DNA from 2 places in the Streptomyces sp. NPDC091289 genome. Region 1 is predicted to be linked to the other one. Evidence: predicted binding sites of a transcription regulator. Region 1 holds the regulator's gene; the other holds the start of a gene.
What was found. Region 1 encodes HspR, which represses chaperone genes until heat shock. Its sites were predicted from a motif close to TTGAGNNNNNNNNNCTCAA; they were not measured.
Positions count from the first base shown of each region.

Region 1 (9,251 bases):
CCTGGACGGCAAGAGCTTCAACCCGCAGCAGATGAGCGCCTTCATCCTGCAGAAGCTGAAGCGCGACGCCGAGTCCTACCTGGGCGAGAAGGTGACCGACGCGGTCATCACCGTCCCGGCGTACTTCAACGACTCCGAGCGTCAGGCGACCAAGGAGGCCGGTGAGATCGCGGGCCTCAACGTCCTGCGCATCGTCAACGAGCCGACCGCCGCCGCCCTGGCGTACGGCCTCGACAAGGACGACCAGACGATCCTCGTCTTCGACCTCGGTGGCGGCACCTTCGACGTGTCCCTCCTGGAGATCGGCGACGGCGTCGTCGAGGTGAAGGCCACCAACGGTGACAACCACCTCGGTGGTGACGACTGGGACCAGCGCGTCGTCGACTACCTGGTGAAGCAGTTCGCCAACGGGCACGGCGTGGACCTGTCCAAGGACAAGATGGCTCTCCAGCGTCTCCGCGAAGCCGCGGAGAAGGCGAAGATCGAGCTCTCGTCCTCGACCGAGACCACGATCAACCTGCCCTACATCACGGCGTCCGCCGAGGGCCCGCTGCACCTGGACGAGAAGCTCACGCGCTCGCAGTTCCAGCAGCTGACCGCGGACCTCCTGGACCGCTGCAAGACCCCGTTCCACAACGTCATCAAGGACGCGGGCATCCAGCTCTCCGAGATCGACCACGTCGTTCTCGTCGGTGGCTCCACCCGTATGCCCGCCGTCGCCGAGCTCGTCAAGGAGCTGACCGGCGGCCAGGACGCCAACAAGGGTGTGAACCCGGACGAGGTCGTCGCCATCGGCGCCGTGCTCCAGGCCGGTGTCCTCAAGGGCGAGGTCAAGGACGTCCTGCTCCTCGACGTCACCCCGCTGTCCCTCGGCATCGAGACCAAGGGAGGGATCATGACCAAGCTCATCGAGCGCAACACCACGATCCCGACCAAGCGTTCCGAGATCTTCACGACGGCCGAGGACAACCAGCCGTCCGTGCAGATCCAGGTCTACCAGGGCGAGCGCGAGATCGCGGCGTACAACAAGAAGCTCGGGATGTTCGAGCTGACCGGTCTGCCGCCGGCCCCGCGCGGTGTGCCGCAGATCGAGGTCGCCTTCGACATCGACGCCAACGGCATCATGCACGTCACGGCGAAGGACCTCGGCACCGGCAAGGAGCAGAAGATGACCGTCACCGGCGGCTCCTCGCTGCCGAAGGACGAGGTCAACCGGATGCGCGAAGAGGCCGAGAAGTACGCGGAGGAGGACCACGCCCGCCGCGAGGCCGCCGAGTCGCGCAACCAGGGCGAGCAGCTCGTCTACCAGACGGAGAAGTTCCTCAAGGACAACGAGGACAAGGTCCCCGCCGACGTCAAGACGGAGGTGGAGACCGCGGTCGGCGAGCTGAAGGAGAAGCTCAAGGGCGAGGACTCCGCCGAGATCCGTACGGCCACCGAGAAGGTCGCGGCCGTCTCCCAGAAGCTGGGCCAGGCGATGTACGCCAACGCCCAGGCCGAGGGTGCGACCCCGGGCGCCGAGGCCCCGGGCGACGACCAGGCCAAGGCCGCCGACGACGACGTCGTCGACGCCGAGATCGTGGACGACGAGAAGGACACCAAGGGCGGTGCGGCGTGACCGAGGAGACTCCGGGCTTCGAGGAGAAGCCCGACGTCCCCTCCGGCGCCAGCCCTGATGACGCCGAGCCGAAGGCTGCCGCCCCCTCCGAGGAGGAGGCGGCGGCCCCGGCCGGGGACACCGACCCGTCCGTCGGTCTGACCGCACAGCTGGACCAGGTACGCACCGCGCTCGGCGAGCGCACCGCGGACCTCCAGCGGCTTCAGGCCGAGTACCAGAACTACCGTCGCCGCGTCGAGCGGGACCGGGTCACGGTCAAGGAGATCGCTGTCGCGAACCTCCTGTCCGAGCTCCTGCCCGTGCTCGACGACGTCGGCCGCGCGCGGGAACACGGCGAGCTGGTCGGCGGCTTCAAGTCGGTGGCCGAATCGCTGGAGACCACCGTCGCGAAGCTGGGCCTCCAGCAGTTCGGCAAGGAGGGCGAGCCCTTCGACCCGACGATCCACGAGGCCCTGATGCACAGCTACGCGCCGGACGTCACCGAGACGACCTGCGTGGCGATCCTGCAGCCGGGGTATCGCATCGGCGAGCGCACCATCCGCCCCGCGCGGGTGGCCGTCGCCGAGCCGCAGCCGGGCGCCACGCCCGCCGCGGCCAAGGAAGAGAAGACTGACGACGAGGAGAGCGGTGGCACCGAGGAGGTCTGACGTCAAGGCGTCCGATCACCACGGTGCACACCGACCGGCCCGGCGGCCGGCCCACGGGCCGGCCGCTCGGCCGATCGTCCGGAAGGAGGGACGTCGATGAGCACGAAGGACTTCGTCGAGAAGGACTACTACAAGGTCCTCGGCGTCCCCAAGGACGCCACCGACGCCGAGGTCAAGAAGGCGTACCGGAAGCTCGCCCGCGAGTTCCACCCGGACGCCAACAAGGGTGACGCCAAGGCGGAGGAGCGCTTCAAGGAGATCTCCGAGGCGAACGACATCCTCGGTGACCCCAAGAAGCGCAAGGAGTACGACGAGGCGCGCGCCCTCTTCGGCAACGGCGGCTTCCGGCCCGGCCCCGGTGGTGCGGGCGGCAACTTCAACTTCGACCTGGGCGACCTCTTCGGCGGGGGCGCCCCGGGCGGCGGACAGGGCGGTGCGGGCGGCGGCTTCGGCGCTGGCGGCGGGGGCGGTCTCGGCGACGTCTTCGGCGGGCTGTTCAACCGCGGCGGCGCGGGCACCCGCGTCCAGCCGAAGCGCGGCCAGGACATCGAGTCCGAGGTGACGCTCAGCTTCACCGAGGCGGTCGACGGGGCCACGGTCCCGCTGCGGATGTCCAGCCAGGCGCCCTGCAAGGCGTGTTCCGGCACCGGCGACAAGAACGGCACCCCCAGGGTCTGCCCGACCTGTGTCGGCACCGGCCAGGTCTCGCGCGGCAGCGGCGGCGGTTTCTCGCTCACCGACCCCTGTGTGGACTGCAAGGGCCGGGGCCTCATCGCCCAGGACCCCTGCGACGTCTGCAAGGGCAGCGGCCGGGCGAAGTCGGCGCGCACCATGCAGGTGAGGATCCCGGCGGGCGTCTCCGACGGCCAGCGGATCCGGCTGCGCGGCAAGGGCGGCGCGGGCGAACGCGGCGGTCCGGCCGGCGATCTGTACGTCGTCGTCCACGTCGACGCCCACCCGGTCTTCGGCCGCAAGGGCGACAACCTCACGGTCACCGTGCCCGTCACCTACCCGGAGGCGACACTCGGCGGCGAGGTCAAGGTCCCGACCCTCGGTGGCCCCCCGGTCACCCTGAAGCTTCCCCCCGGCACCCCCAACGGGCGTACGATGCGCGCCCGGGGCAAGGGCGCGGTGCGCAAGGACGGCACCCGCGGCGACCTGTTGGTCACCGTGGAGGTCGCGGTCCCCAGGGACCTGGGCCAGGAGGCCAGGGACGCCCTGGAGGCCTACCGGAAGGCGACCGCGGACGAGGACCCGCGGGCGGAACTGTTCCAGGCTGCGAAGGGAGCTTGAGATGGACGGCCGTCGACGCAATCCGTACCAGCTGACCGATGAGACCCCGGTGTACGTGATCTCGATCGCGGCCCAGCTCTCGGGTCTCCATCCGCAGACGCTGCGCCAGTACGACCGTCTCGGCCTGGTCTCCCCGGACCGTACGGCCGGGCGCGGCCGACGCTACTCGGCCCGCGACATCGAGCTGCTGCGCACCGTGCAGCAGTTGTCGCAGGACGAGGGCATCAACCTCGCGGGCATCAAGCGGATCATCGAGCTGGAGAACCAGGTGGCCGCGCTCCAGCAGCGCGTCGCCGAGCTCTCGGCGGCGGTGGACGGTGCGGCGGTCGCCATGCAGCAGCGCGAGGCCCAGGTGCACGCCTCGTACCGCCGGGACCTGGTGCCGTACCAGGACGTGCAGCAGACCAGCGCGCTGGTGGTCTGGCGGCCGAAGCCGAAGCGGCCGACGGACTAGCGGGAGCCTGCTTTCGCGTTACGGGGCCGGCTTGGAGCTTAGAACTTGGAGCCTGCCTTCGTGTCACGGGGCCGGGAGAGCGTTCATCCGCTCTCCCGGCCCCTTCGCATGGGCCGTGCCCGTCCGGTTCCTACGGCAGGGCGGTGCTGATCGCGTCGACCGCCATCATCCACATCGGCTGGCCGCCGGTGCCGAACGCGGCGGCCAGCGCGTAGCCGACCGCCGCGTCGGCCGGCTCGACCGCGGCCCCGTCCCGCCACTCGGCGATCACCCGCCGGTCGCCGTCCGAGGAGAAGTCCCCGATGTGCTTGCCGTTCCGGGTCAGCCGGCTGCTCGGGATCGAGTCGGGCACGAGCCGGTAGGACGTACCCGCGCGGCGGACGTCGACCCGGTAGGAGCGGCGGCGGAGCTTCCCCTTCCCGGGCGCGATCGTCGCCTCGCGGCCGTCCACGGTGAGCGTGAGGTGGCGGGGGTCGCGGGTGCCGATGAGGATGTGGTCGTCGACCTCGGCGCCGGGGGCGCGGGTGAGGACGACGCGGGGGATTCTCTCCCCGCTCACGACGAGCATCTCGCCGTGCTCGCCGGTGAGTTCGACCAGGATGTCCCCGTGGTGGTCGTCCTCGACGGCGGCGGGTATGGGTGTGGTGTCGGTCATCTGGGCTTCGTGGTCCTTCGGTCGCGCGGAGAGTTCGTCGTCAGGTCGGTCAGGACTGACGTACGGGATCCTCTCAGGAGGCGACGGCGGGGAGGGGAGCCCGGCCGCCTCCCTCGGCCACGAGCATGACGGTACGCATGAGGTGGCCGCCGTCCTCCCCGGCGGTGAGGACAGCCGCCGCGCCGTTGCGGTGGGCCACCTCGGCGGTGACCCGGTCGCCCGGCGAGACGAAGACGGCGAACGCCTGATGGAGCGCCAACTCGCGGAGGACGTACAGCTGGTTGCGCAGCGGCTCGGCCCGTCCGGAGCGGGCGTCCAGCAGGATCACGTCCGGGCGGTGCGCCGCGACGCACGGCAGGAGGGAGTCCGGCGGGTGCCAGGGGGCGAGGGTCACGTGACCGGTCGCCTGGAGCGTCTTCCGGATCGTCCGGTGGAAGGCCACGCCGTCGGTTGCCAGGACGGCCTGGATCACGGTTCCCCCTGAGGATGACGCCCGGTGGCCACCACCATGCCCTTCGGGCGACGAGCCGGCCACCCCCAACTTGCTGCAGTGCACCATCAGGACCCGTCGCCCCTCCCGTGCGCGGCCCTTCGGTCCGTGCTCGCGTCGCGGCCGGCCTCCGCGATCCCGGAGCGGGCGAGGAGGGCGCCGAGGTGGGTGCGGCTGGTGGCGCCGAGGGTCTGCATGAGTTTGGCGATGTGGGCGCGGCAGGTGCGGACGCTGATGCCCATCTTGCGGGCGACGACGTCGTCGACGTGGCCTTCGGTGAGGAGGCGGGCGATGCTGCGCTGCACGGCGGTGACGGGGGTGCCGGGGGCCGTGGTCGGGAGGGGGTCACCGAAGGGAGTGGCTCCGGCCCACAGGACGTCGTAGACATGAGTGAGGTAGCGGACGAGGGCTGGGTGTGTGATGCGAAGGGCGACGTCGCGTTGAGGTGAGATCGAGATGTAGGCGGCCTGGTCGAAGATGAACATCCGCTCAGCGGTCTGCTCCATGGTGCGGATCCGCAGGTTCCCGTGCGGCAGTCGGTCCACGTACCGCTTCAGGTTCGGGTTGTAGCGCGCGGAGTGCTGGTAGAGGTGACGCATGGCCACGCCGCGCCGGAGGGGCTCTATCGCTCTCGCCCGCGCCTGTTCCAGCATTTCGTCGGGGCGTTTGCTGCCCGGGTGCAGGGTCAGGATGTGCCGCTCGGCAGCCAGGGCCGACTCCTCGACGGAGGCCTGGATCGCGGGCTTCCCCTCAAGCCTGGTGATGGCGGTGTCGAGGGCAGGGAAGGTGATCGAGGTGAGCGACGTCAGCGTGTTGATCATGGAGTTCGAGGAGGCCAGTTGCTCGGACACATCGCGCGCCAGCGAACCGAGCAGTGCCGTGAGGGTGGCAGGCGTCGGCGTGGGGAGCATTCTGTCGGCATCGTGAGGGTCGGGGCGGAGCAGTCCGAGAGCGACGAGACAGGGCGCACCGATGAGGCTCTGGAGTGAGATGTCGCCGCTTTGGAGCGCTGCGGAGTAGAGCCGCATCCCTTGCTCGCAGAGCTCTTCAGGGGCATGAGGGGCATGGGAGGGGTGAGTGGGAGGAGAGGGGTGAAGCGGTTTCGGTACCCGGAATTCCGCCCCTGTGTGCATGCCACCCCTCCAGCTGCCTGCGCGTCAGAGTCCGTGTGAGTTGGCTTCGATGATGCCCGATTCGATGAGGAGGGCGCCGAGGTGGGTGCGGCTGGTGGCGCCGAGGGTCTGCATGAGTTTGGCGATGTGGGCGCGGCAGGTGCGGACGCTGATGCCCATCTTGCGGGCCACGACGTCGTCGACATGGCCTTCGGTGAGGAGCCGGGCGATGCTGCGCTGGACGGTGGTGACGGGGGTGCCGGGGGCCGTGGTCGGGAGGGGGTCGGTGTACGGGGTCGCCTGGGCCCAGAGGACTTCGTAGACGTGGACCAGATAGCGGACCAGTGCGGGGTGGTGGATCTCCAGGGCGGATTCGAGGCCGGGGGCGGCGGGAATGTACGCGACCTTCCGGTCGAAGACGATCAGGCGGTCGATCGCCTGCTCCATGGTGCGTACTTCCAGGTGCCCCGGGGGCAGTTGGTCCAGGTATTCGGCGAATCGCCTGCTGTAGCGCACCGGGTGCTGGTAGAGGTGGCGCATGCGGCCGCCGCCGGCGATGACGGCTTGGGCGTTCTCCAGGCCCTGGCGCAGGTTGCTCACCATGCGATTGCCGCCCGGCTGTGCGGTGAGGACTTCGTCATGGGCGGTACGGGAAGCCTCTCGCAGTGCCGCGACGATGCGTTCTTGCCCTTCGATGACGGTGATGGCCGGATTCGGGGGGTGGGTGGAGACCGAGGTGAGCGGCACCAGGGCGTCGACGAGCTCCGCGGTGGCGGAGAGGCGCTCGAAGACGTCGGCGGCGAACGGCTTGAGCAGTCGCGTGAGTGCGGCTGACGCCGGGAGGGGGATCATCCACGCTTCGTCGCCCGGGTCGGCGCGTACGAGTGCTCGGTGGACGAGGCACGGAGCCTCGGCGAGTTCCGTGCGCAGAATGCGGCCTTGTCGCAGTGCTGTTGTGTAGAGCTTCATGGCCGGATCGCAGAGCCCGTGGACAAGCCCGTGGACGTCGTTCGTTCTGTCCGCGTCCGTCGTCGTGCACATCTGCCGTCTTCTCCCCCGGTCTGCTACACCCTCGATCGAGGCTAGACCCTGGAGTCCGGGCGTGCCGGGGCTCTGCCGGAGCGGCTACTCGGTACCGAGGCGGGACGGGCGCTCGGCGGGCGTCGTTTCCACGATGCCGGACTCGATGAGGAGGGCGCCGAGGTGGGTGCGGCTGGTGGCGCCGAGGGTCTGCATGAGTTTGGCGATGTGCGCGCGGCAGGTGCGGACGCTGATGCCCATCTTGCGGGCCACGACGTCGTCGACATGGCCTTCGGTGAGGAGCCGGGCGATGCCGAGTTGCACGGCGGTGACCGGGACATCGGGTACGGCCGTGTGGTGGTTCTCGGCCAGCGGGACGGCCTGCGCCCACAGGACTTCGTAGACCTGGATGAGGTAGGCGACCAGTGCCGGATGCCTGATCCGTAGCGCGGTGCCGCGGTCGGCCGAGGCGGGGATGTAGGCGACGGACCGGTCGATGATGATCAGCCGCTCGACGGTGAGCTCGGTGGTGCGTACCTGGAGGTGTTGGGCCGGGATCCGGGACAGGTAGTCCCTGACGGAGCTGCTGTACCGGGCCGGGTGCTGGTAGATGTGCCGGATCCGGACCCCGCGCTGGATGGCCGTATGGGCGTTGGCCAGAGACGCTCGCAACGTGCTGGAAGGGCGGTTGCTGCCGGGCTGTGCCGTGAGGATCTCGTCGGTCGAGGTCGCGGTGGCTTCCTTGATGGACGCCTGGATGGTGGCGATCCCCTCCAGCACCGTGATCGCCAGATTGGGGTCGTCGTTGGCGACGGCGGTCAGGGGCAGGAGCGCCTGACTCAGGGAGGCCGCGAGGCGCAGCCGCTCGTCGATCTCCCGGGACACGGGCTGCAGCAGGTGGGCCAGGGCGGCGGACGGCGGTACGGGGCGCATCCACCGGTCGTCCCACGGATCGGGGTGCAGCAGGGCCAGATCGATGAGGCAGGGTACGGCGCTGAGCGCGGATCGTGGCACCCGCCCCGTGCGAAGGGCTTCGCGGTACAGGCGTAACGCGGGCTCGCATACCTCGGTATTCGCGTGTGGATGGGGTATTTCGGCTTCATCTGTAGTCATTTAGTACCCCCCTGCTTTGTGCAGTGCAACAAGTGGACGGTGGTGCCACCGTAGTAGTTGGGGGGATTCTGTATGTGTCGAGGGAGCCGGGAACCCCCTCGGTGTACCTACGGGCGTGGCCGCGCGCTCCCCCGCTGCGCGGTCACGCCCGGATCTGGGGCGGAAGGGTCGGTGAGGAGTTCGCGTCGAGGATTCCCGACCGGGCGATCAGGTAGCCGAGTTGGGCCCGGCTGGTGCTGCCCAGGGCGGCGGAGAGCTTGGCCACGTGCGCGCGACAGGTGCGGACGTTCATGCCGAGCCGGCGGGCGATGGAGTCGTCGACGTGGCCGTCCACCAGGAGTTGGGCGATGGAGCGCTGGACACCGCTGATGCCCTGGGGTGTCGGGTCGTACTTGACCTCTTCCATGAGCGGGGCGGCGCGGGTCCAGAGTTGTTCGAAGACTTTCACCAGGTACTCGACGAGCCCCGGATGGCGGAGTTCCAGGGCGACTTGACGGTCGTCCTGCGCGGGGATGAAGGCGACGGTGCGATCGAAGATGATCAGGCGTTCGATGAGTTCTTCGAGGGTCCGGATCTCCACGTGTGTGTCCGCCATGCGCTCGGCGTATGCGAGGGTGCCGGGACTGTGGCGCACGGTGTGCTGATAGAGCGTACGGATGCTGACGCCGCGGTCCACCACGGACATGCCGCGTTCGAGTGCCTCGCTGAGCCGGTCCTCGCTGCGGCCGCCCCCGGGCTGCACGGTGAGAACCTCGGTGCGGCACTCCGCCGTGGCGAGATCGAGGGCGGCGTTGATCCGGTTGACGCCTTCCAGCACCGTAATGGCATGGGTGGTCGGTGGATCCTGGG
Region 1 is NZ_JBIVUT010000004.1:284,233-293,483, forward strand. Features, by position in the region: gene dnaK (molecular chaperone DnaK) at 1-1,618, shown strand, start outside; gene grpE (nucleotide exchange factor GrpE) at 1,615-2,265, shown strand; gene dnaJ (molecular chaperone DnaJ) at 2,362-3,558, shown strand; gene ACIQPT_RS07175 (heat shock protein transcriptional repressor HspR) at 3,560-4,012, shown strand; gene ACIQPT_RS07180 (hypothetical protein) at 4,143-4,667, opposite strand; gene ACIQPT_RS07185 (hypothetical protein) at 4,741-5,139, opposite strand; gene ACIQPT_RS07190 (helix-turn-helix transcriptional regulator) at 5,226-6,068, opposite strand; gene ACIQPT_RS07195 (LuxR C-terminal-related transcriptional regulator) at 6,315-7,310, opposite strand; gene ACIQPT_RS07200 (LuxR C-terminal-related transcriptional regulator) at 7,395-8,402, opposite strand; gene ACIQPT_RS07205 (helix-turn-helix transcriptional regulator) at 8,545-9,251, opposite strand, start outside.

Region 2 (9,251 bases), on a different contig from region 1:
GCACGCGGGGTGTTGGCGAGGCAGACCAGCAGGTCGAACTCGGTCGGCGTGAGGTGGACGTCCTCGGCGCGCACCCGGACCCGGCGCTGCGCGTGGTCGATCTCCAGCTCACCCAGACGCAGTATCCCGCTGCGCGGGGTGACGGCGGCCAGCGCGGCCCGCTCCACCCGCCGCAGCAGCACGTGCACCCGGGCGGCCAGCTCCCGCATGGAGAACGGCTTGGTCATGTAGTCGTCGGCGCCGACCCCGAGCCCGACCAGCATGTCGGTCTCGTCGTCGCGTGCGGTGAGCATCAGCACCGGCACCGGGCGCTGCGCCTGCACCCGGCGGCAGACCTCCAGGCCGTCGAAGCCGGGAAGCATGATGTCGAGCACCATCAGGTCGGGCTGCCAGGCCTCGGCCGCGTCCACGGCCGCGGGGCCGTCCAGCGCGGTCTGCACCAGGAAGCCCTCCGCCCGCAGCCGGGCGGAAATGGCGTCGACGATCGTGGCGTCGTCCTCGACCACCAGCACCCGGCGCTGAGCCCCCGGGGTGGCCGCGACGCCGTTGTGGGTGGTGTGTGTCTGTTCCATCGCCCCGCCCCTGCCCGTTCTCGCGGGAGCCATTCCCCCGGAGGCACGGTCTTCGCTCGTGGATTTCGTGGGTGATCCCGTGTGCCGGTCAGCAGCGTAAAGGCAGCGGAGGGCTCCCGGCTACGCAGGGTGTTGCCCCGGAGGTGCGCGTTCATGCCTGCCGGGCAACCGGATCGTCGTCCTTGTACCGGTTGACCCGTGCCACCGCCGGGCCGTGCATACCGGGAGGGGGGTTCAGGCGGCCCGGAGTGCGAGATGGACCACGTCGGGCACACCTCGGGCAACGGCCACCTCTTCCGTCCTAACCCCGCTGAACCCGGCATTCCGCAACGCCTGTTCGAAGGCCGTCGACGGCTGCGCGGACCAGACGGCGAGCACGCCGCCCGGGGTCAGCCGGTCGTGACAGTGCGCGAGTCCGGCGGCGGAGTAGAGGCTTCCGTTGTCCTCCGTGACCGTCCAGTCGGGCCCGTTGTCGATGTCCAGGCAGAGCGCGTCGTAACGCTCCGTGGCCGTACGGAGGTGGGCGACGAGATCCGTGTGCAGGATCCCGGTCCGGGGGTCGGCCAGCGCCGGCCCGGAGATCCGGTCCAGCGGCCCGGCCCGGTGCCAGTCCACGATCGCCTGCTCCCGCTCCACGACCACGATCCGCCCCCAACGCCCCTCCTCGGCGGCCCGCACCAGCGAGAACCCGACGCCCAGACCGCCGATCAGCACGGACGGGCCGGTGCGCCCGGCGGGCAGGGCGGCCAGCGCGGCGTCGATCAGCAGCCGCTCGGAACGCCCGTCGGAGGTGTCCATCAGGAAGCAGCCGTTGGCGATGATCTCGAAGTGCTCGCCGCGCCCCCGCAGGACGACCTCGCCGAAGGGGCCCTCGCGGCGGTCGAGGACGAAGGGGGTGCCGTCGGCGGGGCGCGTCGGCATCGGGGCCGGGGCGTGCGGTGCGGACATCGCGTCCATCGAAGACATGGTGTGGCTCTCCGGTCTCCGGTCGTAGCGGTCGGTGTCCGCCATCCTGTCCCGCCGCCCGGGGGGAATGCCAGCGGGTTCCCCCTCCGGGGGCGGGGAACAACGGTCCGTCCCGCGGTGCTGCCGTAAAGGCGGCCCGGGGACCGGAACGTGCCTGATCGCTCAGAGCGAACAAGTGCTGGGGAACATTCGGCGGCTCAGGAGCATTGAGTCCACATAGCTCAACTTGCCTGCCGAAGGGGAGATCATGACTAACGAGTCCCAGGCGTTCACACCGATCGACCTGCCCGTGCTGCCGCTCGACGACGAGGTCGTCCTGCCCGGCATGGTGGTGCCGCTGGACCTGTCCGACACCGAGGTGCGCGCCGCCGTCGAGGCCGCGCAGGCCGCCGCCCGCCCCGGCGGCGGCAAGCCCGAGGTGCTGCTGGTCCCGCGGATCGACGGGACGTACACGGGGACCGGCGTCCTCGGCACCGTCGAGCAGGTCGGACGCCTGTCGGACGGCGACCCGGGCGCACTCATCCGGGCCCGCGACCGGGTCCGCATCGGCGCCGGGACCAGCGGCCCCGGCCGGGCGCTCTGGGTCGAGGGCACCGTCCTCGACACCGCCGCCCCCGACCCGCTGCCCGGCTCCGCCGCCGAGCTCGTCAAGGAGTACAAGGCGCTCGCCACCAGCTGGCTGAAGAAGCGCGGCGCCTGGCAGGTCGTGGACCGGGTCCAGCAGATCGACGATGTCTCCGCGCTCGCCGACAACTCCGGATACTCGCCGTTCCTCACCACCGCCCAGAAGGTCCAGCTCCTGGAGACCGTGGACCCGATCGCCCGGCTGAGGCTCGCCATCCAGTGGCTGAGCGAGCACCTCGCCGAACAGGACGTGGCCGAATCCATCGCCAAGGACGTCCAGGACGGCGTCGACAAGCAGCAGCGCGAATTCCTGCTGCGCCGCCAGCTGGACGCCGTACGCAAGGAGCTCTCCGAGCTCAACGGCGACCCGGAGGACGAGTCCGACGACTACCGGACCCGCGTCGAGGCCGCCGACCTGCCCGAGCACGTCCGCGAGGCCGCGCTCAAGGAGGTCGAGAAGCTGGAGCGGTCCAGCGACCAGTCTCCCGAGGGCTCCTGGATCCGCACCTGGCTGGACACCGTCCTCGAACTGCCGTGGACCGAGCGGACCGAGGACGCCTACGACATCCGCGGCGCCCAGGAGATCCTGGACGCCGAGCACGCCGGCCTCGCCGACGTGAAGGAACGCATCACCGAGTACCTCGCGGTGCGCAAGCGCCGCGCCGACCGGGGCCTGGGCGTCGTGGGCGGCCGTCGCGGCGGCGCGGTCCTCGCCCTCGTGGGCCCGCCCGGCGTCGGCAAGACCTCGCTCGGGGAGTCCGTCGCGCACGCCATGGGCCGCAAGTTCGTCCGCGTCGCGCTCGGCGGTGTCCGGGACGAGGCGGAGATCCGCGGCCACCGGCGTACGTACGTGGGGGCGCTGCCCGGCCGGATCGTGCGGGCCATCAAGGAGGCCGGTTCGATGAACCCGGTCGTCCTGCTCGACGAGATCGACAAGGTCGGCTCCGACTTCCGGGGCGACCCGGCCGCCGCCCTCCTCGAAGTCCTCGACCCGGCGCAGAACCACACCTTCCGCGACCACTACCTGGAGGTCGAGCTCGACCTCAGCGACGTCGTCTTCCTGGCCACGGCCAACGTCCTCGAAGCCATCCCGGAGGCCCTGCTCGACCGCATGGAGCTGGTCCGCCTCGACGGCTACACCGAGGACGAGAAGGTCGTCATCGCCCGGGACCACCTGCTCCCGCGCCAGCTGGAGCGAGCGGGTCTGGAGAAGGACGAGGTGGCCCTGGAGGAGTCGGCGCTGCGCAAGCTGGCCGGTGAGTACACCCGCGAGGCGGGCGTACGGAATCTGGAGCGGGCCGTCGCCCGGCTGCTCCGCAAGGTCGCGGCCCAGCACGAACTGGGCGACCGCGAGCTGCCGTTCACGGTGACCGACGCCGATCTGCGCGGCCTCATCGGCCGACCGCACCACGTGCCCGAGTCCGCCCAGGACCCGGCCGAGCGCCGCACGGCGGTGCCGGGCGTGGCCACCGGGCTCGCGGTGACCGGGGCGGGCGGTGATGTCCTCTTCGTCGAGGCGTCGCTCGCCGACCCGGAGACCGGGGCGTCCGGACTGACCCTGACCGGTCAGCTCGGGGACGTCATGAAGGAGTCGGCGCAGATCGCGCTGAGCTTCCTGCGGTCGCACGGCGCGGAGCTGGAGCTGCCGGTCGCGGACCTCAAGGACCGGGGTGTGCACATCCACTTCCCGGCGGGCGCGGTCCCGAAGGACGGCCCGAGCGCCGGTATCACCCTGACGACCGCGCTGGCCTCGCTGCTCTCCGGACGCCTCGTCCGTACGGATGTGGCGATGACCGGTGAGGTGTCGCTGACCGGACGGGTGCTGCCGATCGGCGGCCTCAAGCAGAAGCTGCTGGCGGCCCACCGCGCGGGCATCACCACCGTGGTGATCCCGCAGCGCAACGAGGCCGACCTGGACGACGTGCCGGCCGAGGTGCTGGAGAAGCTGGACGTCCACCCGGTCACCGACGTCCGCCAGGTGCTGGAGATCGCCCTCGCCCCGGCCTCGGCCCGGACCGAGGACCGGACGGGGGGCAGGATCCCGGCCGCGGCCTGACCGCCACGCAGTGACGGGCGCGGTATCAGGTACGCGACCGGTACGGACGGCCCGCTTCCCGAGTCAACGGGGGGCGGGCCGTTCCGTGTGCCGTACGTACCGGTCAGGGGCGGTAGATCGTGCCCGGCTCCGGCTCGGCGGGGGCCATCAGTTCGGGGACGGTCACGAAGGTGTAGCCGTCCTTCTGGAGCGCGTCGATGATCCCGGGCACGGCGGGCACGGTGCCCTTGTAGATGTCGTGGAGCAGGATGATGCCGTCCTTGCTCGCCTGGTCCAGGATCCGCTTCTTGATCAGCGCGGAGTCATTGGTCGAGTAGTCCTTGGCGGTGGCGCTCCACAGCACCTGGGAGAGCCCCAGGTCCTTGCTGATGTCCGAGACCGTGTCGTCGGTGCGGCCCTGCGGCGGGCGCATCAGCCGGGGCTTCTTGCCGGTGATCTTCTCGATGGCCAGCTGGGTCTTCTCCAGCTCGGCGCGTATCTCGTCCGGCTTCCGGTCGGTGAGGACCTGGTGCGTCCAGGTGTGGTTGGCGACCTCGTGACCCTCGTCCTCGATGCGCTGCACCACGTCGGGGTGCTTGATGACGTGGTGCTTGCCCAGCAGGAAGAAGGTGGCGTGCACCTTCTTCTCCTTGAGGATGTCCAGCAGCTCCGGGGTGTCCTTGCCCGGCCCCGCGTCGAAGGTCAGGGCGATGCACTTGGCCTTGCGGCAGTCCACCGGCCCGAACGAGCCCTTGGCGTCCGAGGCCGCCTCGCCCCGGGCCGAGCCCGGCGCCGTCGTGTCCATCGAGCAGCCGCTCAACGTCAGTGTGAGCGCCGTCACCAGCGCCGCGGTCAACCCCATCCCTGACAACGGCATCTTTCTGGGCACGACGCATCACTCCTCTGTGCGGAAAATCCGCACAGGTGTGCGGTACGCCGAGGACTATACACAGTGCGTATACGCGGAGTGCATAGCGGGGTGCGCAGTGGCGCTCCGGGCGGCGAGAGCCCCGGTGACCCAGGTGCGGAAGAGCCCCGAGGTGCGGCTGCCGGTCCACTCCTGCGAAATACTGGCCGAGCTGCGGCGTCGACCGGTCGCGGAGGCAGCTTTCATCGGCAGGAAACCGTACGAGGGGTACTGACGTGCGCGGGAACGACAGCGATCCGGAGCCCGGTGCGCCGGACGGTAGCGGTGTGGACCACGAATTCCTGGCGCTGGAGCGTGAGTTGGCCGTGTTCCTGCGCCGGGCACGCGCCAGCTCGGGCGAGATGGCCCGGGAGGTCCACCCCGAACTGGAGCCCGCCGCCTACGGCCTGCTCGTCCGCCTGGAGGCGGCGGGCCGGCAGCGGGCCACCGAGCTGGCCGCGTACTTCGGCGTCGGCAAGGCCACCATGAGCCGTCAGCTGCACTCGCTGGAGAACCTCGGGCTGGTGGCCCGCGAACCCGACCCGGCCGACGGTCGCGCCTGGCTCGTCCATCTCACCGACGACGGCCTGGCCCGCTTCCGCAGCGTCCGGGACGCCCGCCGCGGGCGCTACGTACGCAAGCTGGCCGGCTGGGACCGGGCCGAGATCGCCGAACTGGCCCGGCTGCTGCACCAGCTGAACGCCCGCGCCGAGAGCTGACCCGCCACCGTCGCGTCCGCCCGGGGTGGCTCCGTAATCGGCGCGCCAGCCCGGGGCGGCTCCGTAACCGGCGCGCCCGCCGGAAGTCGCTCCGGAAGCCGGCCCGGCGCCGTCGCGCTCAGTCCAGCTCCACCAGGAGCGCGGTGGCGTCGTCGTGCGTCTTGCCGCGCCCCAGCCGTACGCGCCCGGCCTCCGCGTCGGCGGCCTCCAGCTCCCGCACCCGGTCGATCAGCCCCTGCGGCCCCGCCTTCCGCAGCAGCCCCAGCGTCTGTGTCCAGTCGCCCTCGCCGAACACCTCCGTCCAGCGGGCCGCCCCGTCCGTGAGCGCGGCGATGGCCCGGACGCCGGACGCCGGGGTGCTGCCCGTCACCGCGCGCGCCGCCACCGACGGATCGGCGGCGGCCGTGAAGAAGCCGCCCTCCTTGTTGCGCACCGTGGAATCGGCGATCGCGTTCGACGCGAGCGAGCCCGGCGGCAGCCGGTCCAGTCGGTCGTCGAGGACCGCCCGGACCTCGCCGTCGCGGGACTCCAGCAGCAGGGCCGAGTCGGAGAGCACCAGGTGCTCGATCGTGTGTTCGTTCCAACGTGCCAGGACCACGGTCGCCTGAGGTGTACGCACGTGAGAAAGGTCACAGGTGACCCGATGGGCGTCGGCTGTACGGGAGATGGCCGCGGCCAGGATCTCGGTCAGGGTCAGGTCGGGGCGGGAACCGGACAGTTCCCCCAGCGCACCGCCCAGCCGTGCGGTGAACCACGGGACCGAGTGCACACAACCGTCGTCCCCCCGTGGCGGGGTGACGCCGTCGAGCAGGACCAGAACACCGCCCTGGCCGGACGCGGGAAGAGACCCGGAGGCCCAGTCCTCATTGGGGCGTTCGGGGCTGCCGGGCGCGGTGGCGAGTTCGATGCGCATGGCGCCAGTCTGCACGAGCCCTTCACCGACTCCGCACGCGACCGGAAATGGCCTGTACCAGCAGGTCAACGCGGGCGCACAGGGCGGAAGGAGCGACTCCGGACCGATGTGCGGGCGGGCATCTTGCCAAAGGCGGAGCGGAAGTTCCACCCCGTCGTCCATGCATGGTCAGGGGCGCACCAGGGGAGACTTGTTCGCCAACTCCGGAGTGATGTTCACTCCTTCGAGTGGCGGAGCGGTTGATGCGCGCCCCCCTCTCATAAGCGCTGGAATGGTCAGAAGCCGTACCAGGAGCGGGGCGCCCTTCCATGTGACCGTGCGTCACCTCTGCTTCAAGGGTGGACGAGTCAAGATTGCGAGCACCGGTGCAGAAGAAGCGGCCGCGGAGCAAGGGCACGACGCGCGACGGTTCCGGGGCGACGCCTCCGGCACCCGGCGCGGACAAGCGGACCGTGCGGGTGCGCAGCCGACTGGTCGCAGGTGTCGCGGTCGTCGGTGTCATCGTCATAGCGGCGGGCGCCCCCGCCGTGCTCGGGGCCTCCGCCGATCTGACCGAGTCCCAGCGGCTGGTCACGCTCGCCGAGCTGAACCAGCAGGCGGTCACCCTCGGGCACTCCCTCGCCGACGAACGTGACGCCATCACCGCGTACATCGCCGAAGGCCGGGTCGAGGAGGGCGACGACAGCGACGGCGCGAAGAACCGCGCCGCCCGCACCACCCGCGTCGACCAGCAGATCGACGAGATCCACGAGGCGGCCTCCGCGGCCCTGCGCCGCGACCTCTCGACGGTTCCCTCGCTGCGCCGCTCCGCGCTGACCGGCAAGGGCTCGGCCCTGGAGGCGCACCAGGCGTACTCCGACATCATCGCCAAGCTGCACGGCATCGCCGCCGAACTGGCGGAGAAGACCCCGCCGCGCGCCGCCGACGCCACCCGGGCCCCGCTCACCCTCGGCGGCGCGTCCGAACAGGCCTCCGCGACCCGTGGGCTTCTCCTCGCCGCGCTCGCCGTGCCGACCCCCGAGCCGACGGCCCCGCAGACCGACCCCTTCACCGGGCTGCCCGTGCAGACCCAGGACGAGGGCGCCACCCGCGCCGACCGTGAACGCGACCGACTGAGCGCCGCCGCCCAGCAGGCCCGTGTCCGGGAGCTGGCCGCGCTCGCCGACTTCGACCAGGCGGCGGACCCGAAGGCCCGCGACAAGCTCTCCGCCACGGTCACCGGACCCGAGGTCAACGACGCGGAGAAGTACCTCACCCGCCTCACCGACCGCCCCGAGCTCTCGGAGGCGGAGCGCCGCATCGACGCCAAGAAGCTGGAAGCGCTTCTCTCCGCCCGCGTCGACCGGATGCGCGGTGTCGAGTCCGCCCTGACCACCGGCCAGGTCCAGCACCTGGAGGGCCTGCGCGACGACGACGTCACCGCCCTCGAACTGAGCATCGCCCTGCTCGGCGGCTGCTTCCTGCTCGCCGTCGGCGTCTCCACCGCCGTCGCCCGCACGCTCACCCAGCCGCTCGCCGTCCTGCGTATCGGCGCCGCGCGCCTCGCCGAGGACCCCGAGAACGCCGAACCGGTCCGCTACACCGGCCGCAACGACGAGTTCGCCCAGGTCGTCCGGTCGATGAACACCCTGCACGGCAGGCTCACCACCCTGCACCAGGACTTCACCGGACGGGTCGAGGGCCTCACCGGCGAACGGTCCAAGCTGATCGCGGGCCGCGAGAACCTCGTCGCCCAGCGGGCCGAACTCCAGACACAGGCCTCCGAGCTGGCCACGCAGCTGGAGCAGCTGAGGAACACGGTCAACCACACCTTCGTCAACCTCTCCCTGCGCACCCTCGGCCTGGTCGAGCGGCAGCTCGGCGTCATCGAGGGACTGGAGGAGCGCGAGCAGGACCCGGAGCGCCTGGCCACCCTCTTCAAGCTGGACCACATGGCCACGGTCATGCGCCGCCACAGCGAGAACATGCTCGTCCTCGCCGGCGCCGAGCACGGTCACGGCCACGCCGGGCCGATCCCGCTGGTCGACGTGGCGCGCGCGGCCGTCAGCGAGATCGAGCGGTACGAGCGGGTGACCATCCAGTCCCTGCCGCCGCACGCCCAGATCGCCGGGTTCGCCGCCGACGACCTCAGCCACCTGCTGGCCGAACTCCTGGAGAACGCCACCTCCTTCTCGCCGCCCGACTCCCATGTCGAGCTGTCCGGCTGGCTCCTGGAGAGCGGTGAGGTGATGCTCTCCGTGTCGGACGAGGGCATCGGCATGTCGACGGTCCGGATGGGCGAGCTCAATGCCAGGCTGGCCGACCCGGCCTCGTTCGAGCCGGGGGAGCGGCACATCGACATGACCGGGGCCGGACTCGGCCTCCAGGTCACGTCGTTGCTGGCCGCCCGGCACGGAGTACGGGTTCAGCTGCGCGAGCAGAAGGGGAGTGGTGTGACGGCCGTCGTCGTCCTGCCGGAAGCCCTGCTGCCCAAGACGCTGCCCGCCGCCTCGCCGCCCGCCGTGCAGCTGCCCGG
Region 2 is NZ_JBIVUT010000020.1:129,296-138,546, reverse strand. Features, by position in the region: gene ACIQPT_RS26180 (response regulator transcription factor) at 1-572, opposite strand, end outside; gene ACIQPT_RS26175 (spermidine synthase) at 807-1,493, opposite strand; gene lon (endopeptidase La) at 1,786-4,218, shown strand; gene ACIQPT_RS26165 (polysaccharide deacetylase family protein) at 4,322-5,074, opposite strand; gene ACIQPT_RS26160 (MarR family winged helix-turn-helix transcriptional regulator) at 5,341-5,823, shown strand; gene ACIQPT_RS26155 (hypothetical protein) at 5,942-6,736, opposite strand; gene ACIQPT_RS26150 (nitrate- and nitrite sensing domain-containing protein) at 7,102-9,251, shown strand, end outside.
Region 2: the regulator HspR is predicted to act here: its motif matches at 1,745-1,763, upstream of lon (endopeptidase La).